DNA from 3 places in the Paenibacillus sp. FSL H8-0317 genome. Region 2 is predicted to be linked to each of the others. Evidence: riboswitches for the same ligand, from Rfam matches in the RefSeq annotation. Region 2 holds a riboswitch; each other region holds the start of a gene.
The links. A riboswitch is a leader RNA that binds a small molecule or an ion and turns the genes downstream of it on or off. The one in region 2 is predicted to bind thiamine pyrophosphate.

Region 1: it holds a riboswitch for thiamine pyrophosphate, as region 2 does, so the genes downstream of both, thiC (phosphomethylpyrimidine synthase ThiC) here and MHB43_RS04845 (ECF transporter S component) in region 2, are expected to answer to the same signal.
Region 3: it holds a riboswitch for thiamine pyrophosphate, as region 2 does, so the genes downstream of both, MHB43_RS02680 (ABC transporter substrate-binding protein) here and MHB43_RS04845 (ECF transporter S component) in region 2, are expected to answer to the same signal.

Annotation. Positions count from the first base shown of each region.
Region 1 is NZ_CP150294.1:754,566-762,338, forward strand. It holds gene MHB43_RS03670 (hypothetical protein) at 1-127, shown strand, start outside; gene MHB43_RS03675 (Fe-Mn family superoxide dismutase) at 276-1,556, opposite strand; gene MHB43_RS03680 (alpha/beta hydrolase) at 1,710-2,735, opposite strand; gene MHB43_RS03685 (IclR family transcriptional regulator) at 3,095-3,838, shown strand; TPP riboswitch at 3,987-4,100, shown strand; gene thiC (phosphomethylpyrimidine synthase ThiC) at 4,526-6,310, shown strand; gene MHB43_RS03695 (hypothetical protein) at 6,694-7,380, opposite strand; gene MHB43_RS03700 (hypothetical protein) at 7,558-7,725, opposite strand.
Region 2 is NZ_CP150294.1:1,047,866-1,055,638, forward strand. It holds gene MHB43_RS04835 (radical SAM/SPASM domain-containing protein) at 1-583, shown strand, start outside; gene MHB43_RS04840 (pectate lyase) at 932-1,600, shown strand; TPP riboswitch at 1,773-1,883, shown strand; gene MHB43_RS04845 (ECF transporter S component) at 2,112-2,705, shown strand; gene MHB43_RS04850 (ABC transporter ATP-binding protein) at 2,706-4,277, shown strand; gene MHB43_RS04855 (energy-coupling factor transporter transmembrane component T family protein) at 4,252-5,046, shown strand; gene MHB43_RS04860 (PQQ-binding-like beta-propeller repeat protein) at 5,148-7,451, shown strand; gene MHB43_RS04865 (methionine ABC transporter ATP-binding protein) at 7,583-7,773, shown strand, end outside.
Region 3 is NZ_CP150294.1:528,883-536,655, reverse strand. It holds gene MHB43_RS02695 (MFS transporter) at 1-1,171, shown strand, start outside; gene MHB43_RS02690 (hypothetical protein) at 1,543-2,052, opposite strand; gene MHB43_RS02685 (phospholipase D-like domain-containing protein) at 2,181-3,581, opposite strand; TPP riboswitch at 4,017-4,129, shown strand; gene MHB43_RS02680 (ABC transporter substrate-binding protein) at 4,351-5,391, shown strand; gene MHB43_RS02675 (thiamine-binding protein) at 5,653-5,943, shown strand; gene MHB43_RS02670 (ABC transporter permease) at 5,943-6,701, shown strand; gene MHB43_RS02665 (ABC transporter ATP-binding protein) at 6,739-7,647, shown strand; gene MHB43_RS02660 (TatD family hydrolase) at 7,729-7,773, shown strand, end outside.

The sequences.
Region 1 (7,773 bases), 290 kb from region 2:
ACTGATCGTTGCACGTATAGCCGATCTGGAGTTTACAGATGAGTCTGATATCAAGCTGGGCGATCTGATCTCCATTAGCAAACAGGTTGGCGACAACTATGTGGCGTGCGAGGGCTGTGCTTCTTAAGTGAACATTTAGAAATAGGAAGTCTCTCAAAATATAAGCAAGTCTCTTTTTACAGGAGACTTGCTTTTTTGTTTACACCAAAAAGAGATATCGTTCAGTCATTCGGCTGGAGATATCTCTTTTTTCTCTAATCCATCTGACCCCAAGCTTAATAAGGCGGCCACAATAACTTGCGTGCCGTTTCGTAACGCTCGGCAACAGCGGGCCAGTAGACCACATTCCACCAATCCTCGATATACTTTTTGCGTTCATTCTGATGTTTCAGATAGTAGGCATGTTCCCACACATCCAGTGGCAGGAGCGGTACGATATCGGACTGGGACAGGTTCTGGTGTTTTTCCGCCTGCAAAATCTCCAAACGATGTGCTCTCGGGCTCCACACAAGCATCGCCCAGCCACTGCCTTCCACCTTGTTCGCGGCTTCCGTGAACTGATTCTTAAACGCTTCATAACTTCCGAAATCCCGCTTGATTTGCTCCGCCAGCATACCGGAAGGTTTACCGCCGCCAGCAGGGTTCATAATTGTCCAGAAGATCGTATGCAGGTAGTGGCCTGCCCCGTTGAAGGCGAGTTCACGTTCCCAATGTTTGATGAGTTCAAAGTTATTCTTTTTTCGCGATTCCGCCAGCTTCTTCTCTGCTACATTTAGTCCGTCCACATAAGATTGATGGTGTTTGTCATGATGGATACGCATCGTCAGCTCATCAATATGTGGCTCCAGCGCATTGTACGCATAGGGAAGGGGAGGCAGTGTGTGTCCTCCAATGGGAACCGGCTTTTCTTTTACAGGAGGTGCTGTAGAGCTGGGTGTGGCTTGAGTTGTTCCGGTAGAAGGCGGTTGAACGGTTGCGGATTGGATCTGAGCTGATGCGGCAGGTGCATTTACATTCCCCTCCGGAGAAGTTGGAGCTTCTGAAGCTTGGCGATGGATGCTTCCTGGCCCTGACGTATGCAGCGCATTTTCCAGAAAAAGTGATGGCTCCGAATCCGTTTCGCGCAAGATGCCAGGTTGGCCAAGTGTATCCAATACGCCCAGAAAATACTCCGACTCGCGGATAAAATGCAGAATGAGTACTTTGGCAAGCGGAACAGCTTGCACAGCAGCACTTTGCTCCAGAAGAACGTATAGCTGTTTGATGAACTCTCTCGATTGCTGCCGAGCTGCCAACACAAGTTGATCGATACAACGAACCATGTAGGGAGCAGGCGGATGGGTTCCAGGCAATAGTTGTTTTAAAAGCTGATTGGCTACTCGCTCACTGTTTGCAAAGGTAACCTCCCATTCCTCCAGTAGCTTGACGTATGGGGGCTCCAGATCAGGAACCAGGGCATGAATGACGAGTGTATGTTCTTTCTCCTGCTCTTTCCAGAAACGGATTTCCTCCAATGTCCGCAGAGGCAGCAGGTGACCATATCCATACCAGTTCATCTTTATTTTGAACCTCCTTCAGATGAAATTCATTGCATGCAGACCGTCTGTTCATGCGTCCCAAGAGTATATTCCGCGAGCTTGTTGTCCTATGAGTGCAAAAAAAAAGAGCCCCTGAGGGCTCTGGAAAAAAATCGGATGATTGGAATTTGGTTATTCTCCACTATTCGTGTTCTGTACATCGTCACTGCTTGTTTTCGTTACATGACTCAGGAAAGTTGAGACACGGCGCAGATATTCCTTTGGATGCTCCCGGAAGATCAACTCATGATGCGCATCCTGGACAATCCATTCATCGGAGTACGGATTGGTCTGGTTGGCGGCGAGTTGCTCCGCAATTGGATAAGGCGCCTTCTCGTCCTCTGTGCCATGGATGAAGAAAATCGGGAACGGATAATCTTCCTTTTTCACTTCCTGGTATGGAATCTGTTGTAATCCGGTACCATTCAGAACAGGGAATAACAGATTCATGATCTCGAGTGTAGGCTGACGCGGGAGATCGATCTGGTTATGAATGTTGTGGTACAGCGTATCCGGCTCAAGCAGGAACGTACTGTCCAGAATCATCGCATCCACTTCCTGGGTAATCAGTCCGGTTTGAAGCGCCGTACCGGCACCCATGGAGAAACCCCAGACAACCAGTTCCTGCGCACCTCGCTGCTTGGCGAACTGGATGGCACCCAGCAATTGCTGTGACTCAGCTTTGCCACCTGTGGCTACGGCTTTGTTCACCTGCGAGGCGAAGCCATAATCGAACATGACCACGTTGAACCCAAGTTGATGGGCATAGTGTGCCAGGTCATACATGGGTACCCATGTTTCTTCACGATTGGCACCATAGCCGTGACTGAAAATAATCGTTTTGCTTGCAGCATTGTCAGCAGGTATATACCATCCCTGCATCGTCCGGCTGCCATCTGCTGCCGGGAACGTGATGTCTTCGTACTTCATGTTCTTGGCCTGCATTGGATTGGAGAAGACCGGCGCTACCGTTGGATTGGATAATACCCATGCGATGTAACCATGCAGTGCAATAAAACAAAACAGTAGAAAAAATACAACGGAGAGCAGCAACGCTACGATAATATGTTTGAACCGAATCAGCCTCGGTGATAGGGAAGAGGGCAGATCGGACACTTTTGTTTGCAGCGGGGCTTCGCTCTGGGATGTTGGATACATGAATGCCCCTCCTTTGAAGTTCAGTTGAAGATAACAACGACATGTAAAGAGAATTGCGTCGATTTCAGAGCCTGCTTCAGAGCGATATCTTAATGTAATATATCTTTATCGTATGTTCCAATATAGTCAAAGTCAATTGATTGAGGGCATTTGTTACGCAATTGTTATATAGTTCTTAAGATATATGGGTAACATTACCTTAGTGTGTAAATTACAGGGGATTAAGTCTTATAAAAAGGAAAAATTTGCACGTTGGCCTATTTCGATTTTGGCTCTTTTTGGTTTACAGATGAGACCGTTTCTCATATAATTTATGTAACCAAGTTTCATGTGATGAAACATGAGGAGGGCATTATGCCATGGAAGATCGCAAGTTAACCGTCCGGGCTGTGGAGCGGGCGCTGGATATATTATTATGTTTTACCACACGCAGTGATCTGGGACTCACCGAAATTGCCAGCCAGATCGGCCTGCACAAAAGTACAGTTCACCGTTTGATGGCTACGCTGGAGGATCGAGGGTTCGTAATTCGCGATGCAGCAACAGAGAAGTACCGACTTGGCATCCGAATCTGGGAGCTGTCAGCTCATATGTCCCGCAGTGATGATCCCGCTATTCTGCTGCTGCCTGCGATGGAGCGACTGAGGGATCGATTGGGGGAGACCGTGAGTCTGTACCTGCGTGATGGCAGTGAACGGATTCGGATTCAGGCTGTGCAAAGTGATCAGGCGATTCGCCGAGTTGCTCCCGTTGGTGTTAGACTGCCGCTGTCTGTGGGCGCTTCCAGCAAAGTCCTGATGGCGTTTGCCACGGACGAGGATCGTGAAGAATTGATGAATGGTCCTGAATGGCCGGTATTTATCGATCCAGCGGTGTATTTGGCGCAAATGGTAGACATTCGGGATAACGGATATGCGACGAGTTATGAGGAACGTGAGCCGGGAGCTGCCGCGGTATCGGTACCGATTATGGATCGCAGAGGCAATATTGCAGCCGCACTCTCGGTCTCAGGGCCTGTCAGCCGACTCTCACAGGAGACATTGCATGAATACGCACCTGTGCTAAAGGAAGCTGCTACGCAGATGGGGCTCATGTTATCCTGATGTTGAGGTAAGGTTTTTCTCCAATTGAGTTGGTGTTCTGGAATATAAAGGTTGTTTTTATGTTCCGGTTGCGCTACTCTGTTATGGACGGCCCAGCGGGGCCAGCATCATTGAATATGAACTGCGGCATGTGTATGCCGCAACTTGTTAACGTTACTGGGGGAGTCCGAACTGTCCGGACTGAGACGGAATCGCATGAGATTCCGGACCCTTTGCACCTGATCTGGATCATACCAGCGTAGGGAAGTAATCGGCGATATGACCACAACCACCACATGATGTGACCCTTGTAGGGCTCCGTTAAGGAGCCGCATAAAGGTGCATTATTGGTGATGGACATTAAAAGTCGGTTCCTTCGGGGACCGGCTTTTTTATATACAGTGAACAGGCGATATAGCGAGGATTCTATGGGCTTCTTTTTCAATAACCTGCGAAAGTGGGTTTGGATGATGAGAGAGAAGTCACCAAAGATCCATGATCTGCGGCAGCCTTCGGCCTGTTGTGAACTGTACATAAATAATGTCTCCCCTGGTCTGGTGTAGGATCGCTCTTTCTTCTCTGCATTGCGCATGATTTGGGACAGGTACGTAAGCGAGCTAATGATGATGCCAACCCAAAACCAAGCGAACGAACAATGAGGAGGAGACAAGCGACATGAGTGCAGGAAATCAAACGGGACAACAAGCGATGGAACAGGAACATAACGGTCAGCAGGTGGAAAAGGAAACAAGCGCGGCCGGACGGGTTCAGCCCTTTCCGGGCAGCCGCAAAGTCTACATTCAGGGCTCACGGCCGGACATTGCTGTACCGGAGCGTGAGATAGCCCTTCATGACACGAATACTCCCCAAGGGGTGGAGCATAACGAACCGCTGCGTGTCTACGATACGAGCGGCCCCATGACCGATCCCGCATTTCATGCGGATATCCGTGCAGGTCTGCCATCCCTGCGCACCCGTTGGATCACAGAGCGCGGCGATGTGGAAGCTTATCAGGGCCGTACGGTTAAACCGGAGGATAACGGACTGAAGCCCGGAGGGAAGAGAGCTGGCGGCGAAGAGTACCCCGGATTACGTGGCAAACCAATGCGGGCACAGCCAGGACGCTGTGTGACCCAGATGCACTACGCGAGGCAAGGAGTCATTACGGCAGAGATGGAGTTTGCCGCCATTCGTGAGGGCGTGGAACCGGAATTTGTACGGCAGGAGCTGGCGAGTGGACGGGCCATCCTGCCGTCTAACATCAATCACCCGGAGAGTGAGCCGATGTTGATCGGTCGTCATTTTCATGTGAAGATCAATGCCAACATTGGCAACTCTGCTGTATCTTCTTCCATCGAGGAAGAGGTCGAGAAGATGGCCTGGGCGGTACGCTGGGGATCGGATACCGTAATGGATCTGTCCACAGGCAAAAACATTCATACCACCCGGGAATGGATTATCCGCAATTCACCTGTGCCGATTGGTACGGTACCGCTGTATCAGGCGCTGGAGAAGGTGAATGGCGAAGCGGAAGCGCTGACCTGGGAGTTGTACCGTGACACACTCATTGAGCAGGCAGAGCAGGGCGTGGACTACTTTACGATTCATGCAGGTGTACTGTTGCGATATATCCCGATGACGGCCAAGCGGATGACAGGCATTGTGTCTCGCGGTGGGTCCATTATGGCAGCATGGTGCCTTGCGCATCATCAGGAGAATTTTTTGTACACTCATTTTGAAGAAATCTGCGAGATTATGAAAAGGTATGATGTGGCATTTTCACTGGGAGATGGGCTTCGTCCAGGCAGTATCTACGATGCCAACGATGAAGCACAGATGGCGGAACTGGCTACGCTCGGGGAACTGACGCAGATCGCATGGAAGCATGATGTGCAGGTGATGATCGAAGGTCCAGGGCATGTGCCGATGCATAAGATCAAGGAGAATGTGGACTTGCAGATGGAGATCTGTAAAGAAGCACCGTTCTATACGCTGGGGCCGCTGACGACCGACATTGCCCCGGGTTACGATCACATCACATCCGCCATTGGTGCGGCCATGATTGGCTGGTTTGGCACGTCCATGCTCTGTTATGTTACGCCAAAAGAACATTTGGGCCTGCCCAACAAGGATGATGTGCGGGAAGGGGTCATCGCCTACAAGATCGCGGCCCACGCTGCCGATCTGGCGAAGGGACATCCGCGTGCCCAGCGCCGCGATGACGCATTATCCAAGGCACGTTTCGAGTTCCGCTGGCGTGACCAGTTTAACCTGTCACTGGACCCTGAACGTGCGCTGTCCTACCATGATGAGACACTGCCGGCAGAAGGGGCCAAAGAAGCTCATTTCTGCTCGATGTGCGGACCAAAGTTCTGTAGCATGCGCATCACGCAGGACATTCGGGCCTTTGCCGCGGATAAAGGATTGTCCGAGAATGAGGCTGTAGCTGCCGGGATGCAGGAAAAGGCCGAGGAATATCGGACACGTTCCTAGGCGCTGATACAGCGCAAGCTGGGCAGTCTGAAATAGAGATAAAGCCGTTTCTCTCTGTCATTGCAGAGAAGAACGGCTTTTTTTAGTGTTATGTCATGTGTGTATTCTTAACCGTACTCAGCCTTTATCAGAATTAGCTTTGTGACTGTGTGTGGTCCATATTTTATACAGAATTCCTGCGATAACGAATAAAAGAGCGTCACTGAGTTTTGGTGATCCTCCGTATAGAAATGCGGAACAGGAAAAACCTACTATAAACAGTAAAACAATATAGAGGAAACGCATATTAGTTCACCTCGTTAATTTGTGGTGTTACTAAGTAAGTGAGTTCATAGTTGCATAGTTCAGATAGAACCTGTTACTTCACTCCAAATCCGCTACTATTATCGAGCCACGCCTATATTCTTCTCCAAATACGCCGCAAGCAATGCCAGCGGGCTATGGATTGGAATACCGCGATCTATTGTAACCTGTGCAGCAGCGGGAGCCATAGACAGTTGGGCTGCCACTACCGTTTTACCCGGATAATGCTCAGCAATCTGCTGTAATCCTTCACGTACTGCTTCGAGATACCCTTGCTGATCTCCACGCATAATCAACTCAAATGTCCCAGGGATGCACACCGCATCCGTCTGAGATGTCTTGGCAACGTGTAGTTGCCCATTCTCATCCTCTTGCTGTAATGCCTGATTCACCCGTGCCATCGTTCCTTCAATAGTTGCCGGGTTGGTGAATGCTATTATGTAATCTCCTGGTACTCGCCGCATCTCCTGCAATAACGGATCATCTATGCCGATCACAGGCACAGGGACCTGTGTGGCTTCCTGCTCCAGTACTGTCGCGAAGAGGGTACATGTGACCAGAATGGCATCGGCATGACACTCGGCGATCCATTGGAGCGTCTGGGCTACTTTCTGGTGAATGACGATCTCGGAAAAGTCAGCGTCATGTTTAAGACGGTCCAGACCTGGATCGACGTAATGGACCAATTCAACTTCATAAGGAGCAAGCGTCTCTTCAATTAAGGCGATGTTGGAATAATGAGCGTGAAAACAACCAATGGTGATCATGTGCTAAGTCCCCTTTTACAGTTCGTATATGTCATGGATCTTGTAGATATTTAAACCATTATAGAAACATGACTGAGGACTGTACAGTTGTTTATTGCTCAACGCCAATAACCGCCCTTCCGCCAAGCCGTGAAAAGACGGTCGATAACCGGATTCGAATAGGGTCCGGTGTCCATTTTATCTAAGGGAAGGAGAAGCATTTTTCTTCGCCATTTTTTGCTGCAGAATTTCATGAAAGGATAGACCTTGAGTGTTCTCATTCTCCTTTTTAGGAGCAGTGGTCGCCGTGTTGCGCGGATATTGGTGGTGGTACGGGATCATTTGCTGAATAGGCATGCGGATCATCTTGGTTCCTCCTTTAATGCATTTTTTTAAATTATGTATTTCGACTGG
Region 2 (7,773 bases):
ACCGGCGCTGCGGCAGATGAATTTCTCCCTGCACAGCTTCGATGGGCATGAAGGTTCAACAGACCGTGACGGATACCTGCGTCATATTTTGTCCTTTGTACACGAGGCCGTTAAGCACAATGTCATCATCTCATTCCGACTGTGGAATCTGACGCAGGATAACTTCACAAATGCTCAGATGAATCGAAATCGCGAGACCCTTGAAGTATTGGAACGTGAGTTCAATCTGGACTTCCGCATTGAGGAAAAAGTAGTTCCAGGCAGCGGGGTCAAAATTGCCCCGAATGTATACCTGAATCAGGACCATGAGTTCCAGTGGCCAAGTCTGGATGCACCTGAAGATGACGGCAAAGGCTTCTGCCATGCATTGCGTGGTCAGGCAGCTGTGCTTGTGGATGGAACGGTGGTTCCATGCTGTCTCGATGGCGAGGGTGTGATTAACCTGGGTAATGTGCACGAGAAGTCATTCTCGGAGATTATTGAGGGTGAGCGAGCGAACAATCTGGTATATGGCTTCTCCAAACGCGAAGCTGTGGAAGAGTTATGTCGAAAGTGCGGTTATCGTCAGAGATTTGGAGCCTGATATCTTATATCAGCAAGCCAGAAGCCATTCAAGATCACACATTTGGAGACAAATGCAGTGGTCTTTCTTTGTGATCGGGGATTAAGTGAGGGGTACATACGTTACAAATGAGCATACCAGAGGTTGATATCAGCATATTGCTTGAGAGACCTAGCATGCAAAAAATGCCGATATGACAGGGATTGTGCGATGTCATGATATATCTGATCTAATGATTATTCTAGTTACCTTCCTTATTTGGTAGGATTAGGTTGTGGGTCGGACAGAGGTGCACCTCTGACGATCTTCCAGTACAAGCTCAGGCTTGTACAATACCAAATAACGAGAGAATAAGGGAGGAATAAAGTTATGAAAAAAATGTTGACGTTGTTACTGTCCGCTGGTTTGGTTGCTTCTATATTTGGTGCCGTTCCGGCTGCGGCTGCGCCTACGGTTGTAAATTCAACCATTGTTGTTCCAAAGGGTACGACCTATGACGGTCAAGGTAAAACATTTGTAGCCAATCCTTCCACACTGGGCGACGGATCTCAAGCAGAAAATCAGAAGCCAGTCTTCCGTCTGGAGGCAGGGGCTACGCTCAAAAATGTAAATATCGGATCACCAGCTGCTGATGGTGTTCACTGTTATGGCAACTGTAATATATCGAATGTGGTCTGGCAAGACGTGGGCGAGGATGCACTGACATTGAAGTCTGCCGGAACGGTTAACATTACCGGTGGGGCAGCGTATAAGGCTTATGATAAAGTGTTCCAGATGAATGCAGCTGGAACAATTAACATCAAAAATTTCCGTGCAGATGATATTGGCAAGCTGGTTCGTCAAAATGGTGGAACTTCCTTCGCAGTTAACATGACGCTGGATAATTCCAACATTTCTAATGTAAAAGATTCGATTTTGCGTACAGACAGCAGCACATCACAAGGGAAAATTACGAATACTCGTTATTCCAAAGTACCAACGTTGTTCAAGGGGTTTGCTTCAGGGAAAACGAGCCAGTCTGGGAACACGCAATATTAAGAACAGGAATACCTTGGAATACGGATTGAAGGCGTGTACGGATAAGGTAGCTATTTCACATCGTGAAGTATGTCCAAAAGGCATCCAGGGGGATGCCTTTTCCTATGCCAACTTTTGATTTTTGTAGAGACCATTGCCACAAATACCCATCTGATGTACATTAGAAGCAATGAAATAAGTGAACCGGGAGCTCAATGAAGTTGGGCTGAGAGAGTGGCCTTGTGCCGCTGACCGTACATCTGATCTGGGTAATGCCAGCGTAGAGAACATGGAATTACAATGTGTAAGGGTGAATTGTGGGAATGAACGTGAATGAACAACAGACCTCTTTGAACTGTGGTGGTGTATCTGCCAGGGCGGAAGGGAGCTGGTTGATATTCCGTTTTTCGACATCCATCCCATACATCATTGTGAGGATTGTACACTTTGCGTAAGGCCTTCCCGGAACCGGGGAGGCTTTTTCGTTTATTATGATAAACCCCACAGGGAACAAAGGAAGGACGTAGAGAACATGGCAACAACAGCAGGCAACAAGCGATTGAAACTAACGGATATTCTGGTAACCATCGTGATCGCAGTAGTGTTTGGGGTGATTTACAAGATATGGGGACCTACATATGACTTGATGAAACCATTTGGCGTTCATGCGGAGCAGATGATCTATGGCATGTGGTTTATGGCGGGCACGTTTGCTTTTGTCATCATTCGTAAACCAGGCGTGGCTATTCTTGCTGAAGTTGCGGCTTCAACGGTAAGTGCCTTTCTGGGCAGTGAATGGGGCATGTCCACACTTGTATACGGTCTGTTGCAAGGATTGGGAGCCGAGATATTCTTCGCAGCATTTTTGTATCGCAAAACCAATCTGTTTGTCACCTGTCTTGCAGCCATAGGAGCCGCAGCGGCTTCGCTTTTGCTGGATTACCAATACGGGTATATTGATTCACTCTCGGCCTGGAATTATACGTTATTTATCGGATTCCGCTTCATTGGAAGCATCTTGATTGCAGGAGTGTTCGCTTATTATCTCGCCAAAGCATTGGAACTGACCGGTGTAACACGTTCACTCAGACCGGTATCGAAACAGGATTATGAGGCGCTGGATTAGATGAGCGGAGAGGGGAATTCGCAAGCGGTAAGTGTGACAAATCTAAGATGCAAGTTCCCGGGAGAGAAAGCCTTGGTATTTCAGGGCTTGTCTCTCTCTGTTCGTCAAGGGGAGAAAGTGCTGTTGCTTGGCCCGAGTGGCTCCGGCAAATCGACGTTATTGCAAATTTTGAGCGGTTTGATACCACGTTCGGTTGAGATTCCGATGAAATGTGATGATATTCAGGTTCCCGCCCAAGCAGGAGTGGTCTTTCAAGATCCGGATACCCAGTTTTGTATGTCCTTTACGGATGAAGAGATCGCATTTGTTCTGGAAAACCGAAATATTCCGCGTGAAGAGATGCCTGCTCTGATTGAATATGTTCTGAAACAAGTGGGGTTATCCTTTGAACAGAATCGTGTATTGATCCAGTCCATGTCTCAGGGGATGAAGCAGCGTCTTGCGATTGCTTCGATGCTTGCCATGGACCCGGAGGTATTGTTTTTGGATGAACCCACTGCACTGCTGGATGATGAGGGGACTTCCCAGGTGTGGGATACCGTCAAACGGATCGCCAGTGACAAAACGATCATCATCGTTGAACACAAAATAAACGAGATTGTGGATATGGTCGACCGCATCATTGTGTTATCACCTGAAGGAAAGATTGTGGCGGATGGGCCAGCACAGCAGGTATTTACAGATGAACGGGGTAAGCTGAAGGCTTATGGAATCTGGTATCCAGGCATATGGGAGGAGCAAGAGCAGGCAGCTAAGGAAGAAGAGGGAAGTGCTTCTGGAAAGCTTCAAGTGTGTGTGGATCACGGCATATCAAGTTTGGAAGTACAGAAATCGTCTGGCTTATCCGATACACCGGGTATATCCCCCATATCTCATGTCTCATCCTTATCGCCTGTATCATCGTCAAATCAGCCTGCACTGGACTTGCAGCAGTTCACCGGATGGCGTGGGAAAAGACCCTTCATTCAGGTAGAACAGGCCAAAGTATGGCATGGGGATTGGATTGGTATTGTCGGAGCTAATGGAGCTGGCAAGAGTTCATTGTTGTTATCTCTGATGAATATCCTGAAAACAACAGGTCATTATGAGGTGGACGGTCAGCCTTCTGGCAAAACGGAGCAGCTTGCAGATCGAATCGCGTTTGTATTTCAGAACCCGGAGTTTCAATTTGTGACCAACACCGTCGCGGAAGAAGTAGAATTCTCATTGCTGGGGGGCAGGCTTACAACGGAAGAAAGACTTGCCAGGACTGATCATATGTTGAATCAATTTGGACTAATCGACCTCTCCGAGCATCATCCCTTCCAATTATCGATGGGGCAGAAACGACGCTTGAGCGTTGCCTCTGCACTGGTGAGAGAGCAGCGAATACTGCTGTTGGATGAACCTACTTTTGGACAGGATGCCCGTAATACGTTTGCCATGTTAACACAATTGGAGCAATTGCGGCGTGAAGGAACAGCTATTGTTATGGTTACCCATGATCGTGAAATTGTAAAAAGATATTGCACCCGAATCTGGACGGTAGATGAGGGGAGGTTAACTGATGCAACTGTCGTTTCCTCACCGTGAAACCTGGCTTCATAACGTCAACCCGGGATTAAAGATGATCATTCTGACGATGATGTTTGTCATCATTATCCTCATTCACAATCTGAATGTAATGGCCAACGTTGCGTTGGCGATGATGCTGTTACTGTGCTGGACAGGTCATCCGTGGTATAGATTGATGCTGTACGCATCACCATTCATTCTGGTGTTTATCTCCACGTCCACAGGTATGATGATGTTTGGTAAGGGAGAGACCACATGGTATAAGTGGGGATTGATTCACATAACCGAGGAGAGTTTCTATCGCGGTCTACACTTGGGTTTTCGCTCGTTGAGCATGGCAGCGGCTGGCTTGCTGTTCGGACTGACAACGAAGCCGGTAAGGCTGTTTTATTCACTGATGCAGCAGTGGCGGCTTCCTGCAAAATATGCCTATAGCTTTCTGGCCGCGATGCGCATGATCCCCATTTTGCTGGATGAATTCCAGACGCTCCGTTACGCCATTCGTATTCGTGGAACACGGCAACGTGGCTCTCGCTGGAATGTGTATGGTACACTTAAGCGTTACGCTATTCCGCTGCTGGCACAGAGTATTCGCCGTGCACAGCGAATGGCGGTAGCGATGGAAGCGAAGGGATTCACGGATGGCGCAAGCCGGACGTATTACATTCAGATTGGCTATTCGCGAGCTGATCTGTGGTTTGTATTTTATTATATGCTCACCTTAACAGCGGCTTATTACATTGGGGTCACCTTTCCTTATCATGCTACGATGGTGGATGTGAGGTAATATTGGGAGATAGATAGAAATATATTGAGGTAAACGGTAACTTTTTCCTTATAGCTGCGTCTCTATTGGAAATAACTTCTAATGGATGGGGATGAACGAGAGTGAAGAGGGGTCCTGACTGGCAGAGAACGGGGTACAAATGGATTACCATGACTGGATTATCAGCTGTGCTGTTGACGGGATGGATGCTGCTGGATTCCAAAATGGTCGTGCTTGGAGGACAAGCGTTGGCTACAACGCCACAAGCCTTGGGTGCAAGTTCTCAAGTCTTATCAACACAGTTGGCCTACAAACAAGGAGAACCCGTTACACTTATGAATGACATTCCTCTGTTCAAAAACAGGAGGGATGGCAGTGTGGCTGCTGACCAGCTGGGGATTGAATACTATACAACAAAAAACGAAAAGTATACGTTGGCCTCGGTTCGAGGCGAGTGGGTGCAGCTTAAGTCAACCGATCATGGAGACTTTTGGCTGCCAAGTTGGTATGCACTGAAGGAGAGCAGAAGCATGACGGAAACAGCTCCCCAAAGCTTCACGCTCCAATCAGGCAGTAAGCTGTATCTGGCTCCGGATAGTTCTACAACCTGGTCTTTTGAGAAAGCGCTAACAGATAAGGCTGTTATTGTTGCAAAGTGGAAAGGATGGTATGGGGTCTCCATTGCCCCACGAGTCTGGAATAAAGAATCCTTCACGTATCGGCCAGGACTCTTCTGGATCAAGGCACAGGCTATAGAACAGAGGATGAATGTGGCGGATGGTTGGTTCCAACAGGATGCATCGCTGCCAACTTTGGTTATACGCCATCTGACAGATATTAAGCTGGACAAGGCAACCACCTCCAAACAAGTGGCTGGGTGGTTAGGCGAGCCGGATTGGAAGGAGAGTTCAAGCAATCTAAATTACACGGGTGATTCAATGAGTATTGGACAGACCTGGAGATATGAGCGGGCAGATGGGCAATTATTGGTCACATTCAACAAGAATGGCAGACTGGTCAGAACACGATGGAATTTAGCACAGGATAATCGAAATGCTGCCGTTTCTGATTGGAACATCAGTCGGACGGATGAATATGGGTTCACAACAAAAATCTATGGCACAACGCTGCCGACAACAATCCCCTGGAAACCGGTATGGACCAACCAGGGGGATATTAACTACACTTTTTTACAAGCAGCCACGGATGATGTACTCCTGATGAAAGGGGATGACGGTGGATTTAGCGGGGATTACTACGAAGGTTCCATATATGCTCTTGACCGACATTCGGGTCAGAAATTATGGGGGATCAATGGAGGCTTTGGAAGACAGCAGGCAGAGGTGGATACAGCACGACAATACGTTACAATCTACACCGATTATGACCCTGACAAGAAAAAATACGTGGATCGTATTCGTCATCTGAACTTGAAGAATGGAGAGGTTACCTGGACGTACACCCCTAAGCAAAATTTTAGACTAAATGGCATCACCGTTGCGAAGAACGTTGTGGTTGTGGATAACCCGGTTGTTGAGAGCTCAAGCAACAGTTGGTTAACGGTTCTCAACAATGCAAACGGAAAAACATTGTGGACGCGAAAACTGGCTACGGGTTATGAATTATTGAACAAGAGTGCAGATGACCCCTATGTGTTGTTTTGGGAAAAGAATAAGCTGATTGCAGCCGATCCGCAATCAGGCCGGACCGTATGGAGCTTAAAGGGAAAACGAACCACCATAGAACAACTTGGGAATGATCCATATTTTGATGGAATCGAACGTCGTGACCCCTTTGCAACCATGAATGCTAAAAGATGGATATCACTGGATAATCAGTGGCTGCTCCTTGATCTGAACACAGGAAAGAAGCTTGCACAATTTCCTGCTCGGGCAGGACAGAGATTTGAGGTACTGAATGATGGCATGCTGTTGATCCGTGAGAACCAAAACGGCGATCATTACGGAGAAAATGAAGATTTTAAAACCACCTTGTACGATGCCAAGACAGGTAAAACACGCTGGACGCTAAAGGGCAAGATTGAACGAGGACTGGTGGAAGAGGATCAGTTGTATGTGATTAAGAACGGCTACCCGGCGGCTTTGGATTATAAAACGGGGGAGACAAGCTGGGATACCAAAGATACGATTGCAACATTAAGGCATCCGACGAATCAGGGAAGTTATCTGGTCATTGATGATCAGTTGCTGCTGCCCATGGACGAGAATTTGCTCGTAATTAACAAAAAGAATGGAGCACTGCTAGGTCGTGTACATGACGTTGTGATAGGAAACCCGGAGCACCGGGACCGGGATGCGAAGAATGGAACGATCAACCGGATCGGTAATGAAGTGTATGTGGGTTCGTCCAACGGACGTTTTCGTGTATATGAAGCCAGCCGCCTTCAGGAGGCAATCTCACCTTAAAAGCTTGTCTCGTAAGGGATGTTGATTTATTATAAATGGACAGGCTTGCTCGCGCTCCGGTTATCGGCTGTGCGGGCTTTCTTCATGTGTTCTTGAAGAACCATGCATGATCATTCACGGGAGGACTCTCCATGATCTCATTATATGGTGTAAGCAAACGTTATAACGAGCGCGGTTCCCGTACAGATCAGGGATTCGAAGCATTAAGCTCGGTGTCCCTCGAAGTGGGACAAGGAGAAATACATGGCATCATCGGATCGAGTGGTGCAGGCAAATCCACGCTTCTGCGGATGCTCAACGGATTGGAAAAGCCGGATGATGG
Region 3 (7,773 bases), 520 kb from region 2:
CGGTTCCATTCTGCCGGTTGCACTTGAACATTATGGCAAAGATTATAGCCAAGGCGGAACGCTGATCTTTGCTCAATTTGCCGGATTCCTGGGTGGTGTATTGTTATCTCCATGGCTGAACAGACGCTTTGGTAAACGGGGAGGCCTGTTAATCGCCACAGCGTTGCTCTGTATTGCAGAATTATCCTATATGCTGCTGCCATCATGGGGCTGGATGTTCGTCATTGCACCCGCTGCCGGCTTTGGATTCGGAATGGTTGAAGCTGTTATTGGCACCATTATCATTGCGGCAATCAAAGACAATACAGCCGTTGCCATGAGTCGACTGGAAGTGTTATTCGGAATCGGGGCGATGGTCATGCCGCTCGTTGCCAGCGGTCTCATTGCTGCCGGATACTGGCGTCTCTCCTTTCTCGTTGTTGCGATCTGCGCAGCGCTGACCTTTGTTTTCTGGGCAAAAGGATCATTCGGTGAACTCGATAAGTTTCTGGAGCGACAGAGTTCAAATCATGCTTCCGTAAATACGCACTCTGCTGGAACATCGGGTGAGATGCATCCCGCATCTGCAAGTACATCCAGTCCAACCTATCGTGGCCGTAACAGGACTCTTCTGGTATTATTCGTCCTGTTCTTCTTCCTCTATGTTGGCACAGAAATGAGTCTTGCGAACTTCATGCCGGCGATCCTGATTGAGAAAATGAACATGAAGGAAGCCGGAGCAGCGCTTAGTGTCACCTGTTTCTGGATTGCCATGTCCGTGGGACGACTCTTCGCCGGATATATCGCAGAGAAATTCCAATACCGCGTCTATGTTCTGTACAGTTGTCTTGCATCTGTTCTTTTGTTAATGGCATTTCCATTTACAAACCAAATCTGGTCTGCGTTTCTCATCATCTTGCTGCTTGGGCTTGCGATGTCAGGCATTTTCTCCATTGCCCTTGTCTTCGCCAGTAAACTGCTGCCCGGAACAGAAGAATCCACACCCAGTATTTTGATTGCCTCAGGTGGAGTTGGCGGTGCCATTCTGCCTTTGACTACGGGATGGAGTCTTGATCATCTGGCGGTTAATCAGTCTGCATGGATGCTTGCCATCTTTGCAGTTGGCCTGCTTGTCATTAGCGTAATCACGTATCAATGGCAGAACAAACATATAGCGAATTCTGCGACTTAACAGTTCTGTGTTGATCCAGTCCTGAGGATTAGAAATACCTATTAAAAAAATCGAGATGTCTACTGTCATGACCTGACGGTGGACATTTTTTTGTAGCGTTACTCTGTTCTAACAAATCTAACACACGTTATTATAGATAATTATCTCAAATTCAAGGTCTCGTTGCAGTTTTTTAGCATAATAACGCCGCTGAGATTCGTTAGATTTTTTATTCCCTAAAAACTGGCCTAATAAGATGTTCTCGATTCGTTAGCGCTGTAATCATGGCGGCAAGTGCCCCATCTTTGCCTCTGATCACCTTAAATCAAGGGAAAGAATTCGCTCTATTCATTTGCACAAGATTGCCCAGGAAATACTTATGGCCAACCGAATCAAACACTTTTGTTAACGACAGGCACTACAGGGCCATTGCCTTTGATGAATTTACCGAATACATATCGGACGAGGGGTCCCAAAATGATCAATTGATATGGCAGCGCCAGGCTGAAGTTACGAGCAATGGTATGGAGATACGTACGGAATACGGATGACCCACTTAATTGATCAGCGAGATATGCTGAAACCATCCCATACAAGGACATGATCAGAACCATGCCAATCACCATAAAAAATGACATGGCGAGTACACCCAGAATTTTGTTGGACTTGTCAAAGGGTAAGGAAAAAGCAATCTTTCTCGCTATAGGTCCGACAATGAAGGACTCTACCACAAACGCGATGACAAAACATAATATGAATTGAAGCAGTATCTCAAGCGGGGACATCTTACCGAGTAACCCACTATGCCATAAATTGAATGTCATCATGACGACAACCATTCCTGTACACATCATTAATCCGAAAATAATTTGTTCCTTCTTGCTTGTTGGCAATTCTCTCATCCTCTCTGTTTACCTTCGTAATTATAGAGATGAGGAAACCCTCCACATAAGTGAACATTCTGTGAACAAATCTGATTTTTCCAAATTAAAATTTATGGAAGTAGCTATATCTAATAGCTGGTTCTTTCCTACAACAGAAATCTCCAGAGAAAAGACAGTTTGGATAAAGCTGTGATTGCCATTCGTTTGAAAACAGAGCCTTTCTGATTCGTAGATTCTGCTAGTTGCTCACCTTTATTCACACGTGTACTAAGTGTACGTTTGATATCCATAGCCCCTGTTAGTTCGTTGGCGAATGCAGAACCAGAAATGACCACAGCAGATTCGGTATTTAGAAAGGCGGATCTGGGATCAAGGTTATACGAACCAACCATGCTGAGGTAATCATCCATGACAAATGATTTGCCGTGTATGGAATAAGGGCCTTGGTATTCATAAATGGCCAGATTGGTATCAAGCAACCGTTTCTTAGAGCTTAAGTATCCCGCGAAAGCCAAAGGGTTAGGGGTCTGCTGGATTGAATTGGTTAACATGACCCATTCTGCTTTTGGATTCATCGACAGATGTACGGCTTTCTTCATTTTCTTGGTAGGAATGGCATATGGCGTCTGAAGGTACACTTTCGACTTTGCTTGATTGGCGAAATGAACAAATGCTCTCCACATGGTCGGGTCTTTATACAGCCTCTGGATTGGATTGTGAATGAAAGCGACGTGGTCGGAACGAAGAGCCCCTTGAGCCCATTCCTTCGGCAACACTTTAACAAAAGGATCGCTCTCAGCCTGAGCTTTTTTATATAACTCAGCCAGCTGAGCCAGCTCTTGTAACCCCTTTGTATGATGCTGACGTTTGGCATGTTTTTCTGGTTTGGTGAATGGATGTTCCCATAACCGATCTATATATTTTTTCATTTCAACAACCGTGCTGTTTTTATTATGGTTTGGATTGTAAACAAGGACATCCCGATCGAATACATAGTCTTTTTTGGGTTGCAATGCCATGTATCTATCACCAATATTTTGGCCGCCAATGATGCCATATGTGTTGTCGACAAGAAAGATCTTGTCATGCAGACGGTTATGCCATGTCCATGGCATAACTATGTTGAGTGGTTCATAATACCTTAACTCCACATTGGGGTGAGCTGCAATGGCATCTGGAATATCACGCAATTCTCCGCGCATGTTGTGAAAAATCCCGTCTAAAATGATTCGAACATGAACACCCCGATCAGCCGCATCGAATAAAGCAGCAAAAAAGAGTTGAGATGTTTTTCCTTTTTGGATGGAGTAATAAGCCAGGTCGATGCTTGTTTTCGCCTCTCGAATGGTCTGGATTCTCACCTGACCGGATTGAAAGCCGTCCTCCAAGAGCAGTACGCGATCTGTCGTACTTCCTGCTGTTAACAATTTTTGCATATCCGTATTTTCAATAGTAGATGGAGACGGAACCAAAAATAAAAGGTAAGCTGTGAAAAAAACGTAGACACAATAGGACAGAATAATTGCGAATATGGTTTTAAGGATCATTCAGTACGCCCCCATTTTTATGTAAAAAGTAATTATTTGTATAGCAGTACTATCTCCTTTTGTATCTAAATTATGTTGTTTAAATGAAGCTAGCGTCTCCGGGCAAGGTCAAACGATCAAAAGCTGATCGCTGAAATAGGGAAAGCAGCCCTGATGCGACGAGATATCAAACATCGGATTTGATCCAAGTATTTGTGGGGAGCCTTCCAGATCTTCAGCACTTAGGCTATGGCCCACTATCCGATGCTTTTGCACTCAGCCAGATTGCCTTATATGATTCGCCACGATAATTATTGAAAATAACACATCTAAACAGGCTGATATACATATGTATAACGACCTGTTTGATAAGTTCATACGTGTCCCCATCCAGTTCCTGACTGGACACGTTCCACCCGCTGGCCTATAATTACACCTAGTAATGCCCGTAACTTCATAGTTTCCCAGGGGAGTCGGAATTGGCCGGCTGAGAGTGTATCCCACCAAGATACTAACCCTTAGACCTGATCTGGATCATGCCAGCGTAGGAATCGGAGTATATCGAAATGGCACAGCCCTATGGCTGAACGCCACCTCTCTAACGCCTGCACGCGTCCCGGAATACGGGGCGCTTTTTTAATGTTCTTTTATATAGCCAGAGAGCTAAAAAAAGTGACGTTATCCAGATCTCAACTGGTATAAATCTGTCGATTTATGCAAGATGATTGGATATGAAGCCAAGGAGTACCCCGTGCCAATCGGCCGGACATACCGAAGGAGAGAACCACAAATGAAATGGCGTAAAACGATGGGATTGTTGCTCTTATGCGTGCTTATGGTGACTGTAGCCGCATGTGGTGGCAAAGAAGCTGCCCCAGCTGGGCAGAACGGCAACACAAATACGGAAAGCAGCAACGAAGGTGACACTGCCGCCCTCAAAGATATTAAAGTGGTGCTCGATTGGACACCAAATACGAATCATACCGGCCTGTATGCGGCTGTAGATCAAGGTTTTTACAAGGCCGAAGGCTTGAACGTGGAGATTGTACAACCAGGTGCCGGTGGCGCAGATACGATGGTTGCCTCCAATGAAGTGCCTTTTGGCGTAAGTTATCAGGAGAGTGTAACTCAAGCCCGCACACAGGGTGTTCCATTGGTCTCCATCGCAGCAGTTATTCAGCATAATACATCCGGGTTCGCTGCTCCGGCGGATCGGAATATCAAATCACCGAAAGATTTTGAAGGTAAAACCTATGGCGGTTGGGGTTCCCCTGTGGAAGAAGCCGTGATGCAATCCATTATGGAAGGCGACGGAGCCGATGTATCGAAAGTGAAAAACATTAACATGGGTGATGCCGACTTTTTCACCGCAGTGAAACGGGACATTGATTTCGCGTGGATTTTCTACGCTTGGACAGGTATTGAAGCCGAACTGCGCGGGGAACCGATCGACATGTTATATGTAAAGGATTATTCAGAAGCACTAGATTACTACACACCTGTCCTCGTAACGAACGAGCAGACGATCCAAAACGATCCTGAGCTGGTGAAAGCATTCTTGAAAGCCACTTCCGAAGGGTATCAATATGCGATTGATCATCCCGAAGACGCAGCCAACATTCTGATCAAGGCCGTACCGGATCTGGACAAGGAATTGGTACTGGCAAGCCAGAAGTGGCTCAGTCCGAAGTACACGGATGACGCCCCTCGCTGGGGGGAACAGAAACAGGAAGTGTGGCAGAACTACACCGACTGGATGTTTAGCAAAAAACTGCTGGATGAACAGATCGATGTGAGCAAGGCATATACAAACGAGTTTTTACCCCAATAAAATTTCTCATATAAAACGAACTTAATATTTACACGAGGACGGAGAGGACAGAAATAACGTGAAAAAGCGAAGCGGTCGCCTAAAAGCTTTCTGAAAGAAAGCTTCATCGGAAGCATACGCTATCACCGGATTTTCCCTTTAGAGAAAGGGAATCAAAAAATCTGGGGATAACAGCGATTGGAAGGTTATTCTGTCATCGAAGTGCTAAGTGTAACAGTTATTAGTTCATTTTATATATCACGAAAGGAGCCGTGATCTCTCATGGCAAGCACATTACTTAGCATTCAGGTTATTCCGAAAACGCCAAATGGCGAGAACTCTTATCCTTACGTAGATCGCGCCATTGAAGTTATTCAGCAATCCGGCCTGAAATATCAGGTGAACGCACTCGACACCACGATGGAGGGGGAACTGGAGGAACTGCTGGAGGTTGTCCGCAAGATGCACGAGGTACTCGTGGAGGCTGGCAGCCCAAGCATCATCTCCCAGATCAAAATCGCCCATAGCCCTACTGGCTTCAGCATGGATACCCTGACGGAGAAGTATCGCTAATGCATGCCTATTTCAAAAGTGTATGGCCGCCCATTGTGGCGGTTATTCTCTTTATAGCGATATGGCAGGGAGCCGTCTCCCTCTTCCATATTGAGAAATGGATGCTGCCTGCACCGTCCGATATCGCCCGCGAAGCAGCAACTCAGGCCGAACGGCTTGGCATGCACGCTTCCGCAACCATTCAGTTAACGCTTATCGGATTCGCCGCTGGAACAGCGGTTGGATTACTGATTGCGATGGTGCTGCATTTGGTCCCTTTTCTCAAGTCAGCCCTGTACCCTCTACTTATTCTTAGTCAAAATATCCCGACCATCGCGCTCGCGCCGCTCCTGTTAATCTGGTTCGGATTCGGACTGTTGCCCAAGCTGATTACCATCATCCTGGTCTGTTTCTTCCCCGTCGCAGTGGCGGCCATGGACGGCTTGACCCGTACAGATGCAGCGATGATGAACTATATGCGCATGGCTGGTGCGAAACGTCATCATATCTTCTGGAAGCTGGAGCTTCCCCATGCGCTGCCATCCGTGTTCTCCGGTGTCAAAATCGCCGCTACCTATAGTGTGATGGGAGCCATCATCGCCGAATGGATTGGCGCAGACAAGGGTATTGGTTATTATATGATGCTGCAAAAGTCAGCTTATCGCACCGATCGTTTATTCGTGGCGATTATGATTATTGTCGCGCTCAGCTTGCTGCTCTTCCTGCTCATTGCACTGCTGGAGAGGCTGCTCGTGCGCTGGCGGCCACAGAAGCGGTAGTAAAGCATGTAATCTGTATATAGGAAGTGATGACCATATGAATCGGCAACAGGATGAACAAGTCCAGCCTGGACGAGGAGCAAGTGTAATAGAGCCAACGCACGGTGAAAAGTTTAACTCGGCTACGCCTGATCGACCTGCCAACACGACTCCTGCTCCGGTTCCACCTGCACTGGACGTTGTTAATGTTCATGCATCATTCCGTGAACGGCGCAGCAAGCTACCGGTTCTGAACGGCCTGTCCCTGACTGTGGAGCAAGGCGAGTTTGTTGCTATCGTTGGACCTTCTGGCTGTGGCAAAAGCACTCTGTTCCATATCATCGGCGGTCTGCTGAAGCCACAGGAAGGCCAAGTGCTTATGAACGGTCAGAATGTAACGGGACAGCGTGGCAAGATAAGTTATATGCCCCAACAGCCCGCCCTTTTCCCTTGGCGTACCATTGAAGATAATGTACTGCTTGCTGGAGAAGTAGCTTCAAGCGCTCCCCCTCGGAACGAAGCACTTGCAGAAGCTCGTAAGTGGTTAAGCAGCGTGGGTCTTGCCGGGTTCGAGCAAGCCTATCCTCATATGCTGTCGGGCGGAATGCAGCAGCGTGCGGCATTTTTGCGCGCCCTGCTCAGTCCGCAGGAACTCATGCTGCTGGACGAACCTTTCAGCGCGCTGGATGCACTGACACGCAGCGACATGCAGCGCTGGCTGCTCGATATCTGGGAACAGAACCGCCGCTCGGTGCTGTTCATCACCCATAATATCGAAGAAGCATTGCTGCTAGCGGATCGGGTCTATGTATTATCCAACCGACCTGCAACGGTGTTGCACGAGGTACATGTTCCTTTTGATCGCCCAAGACGAGAAGAAATTACGGAGGAATCTGCTTTTCTGGAGCGTAAACGGCAGATTGCACAGTGGATGAGAGAAGAACAGCAGAAAGCCCGCCTATCATAATAGCGCGGGTTTTTAAGTTATTATTTTCCTTTAATGGGTGATCCACCACAAGAAATTCTGCGTAACATAGTTAGAATATAAATGACCACAAGGAGGAATTCCCTCGTGCATTCTCAAGCTTTTGCA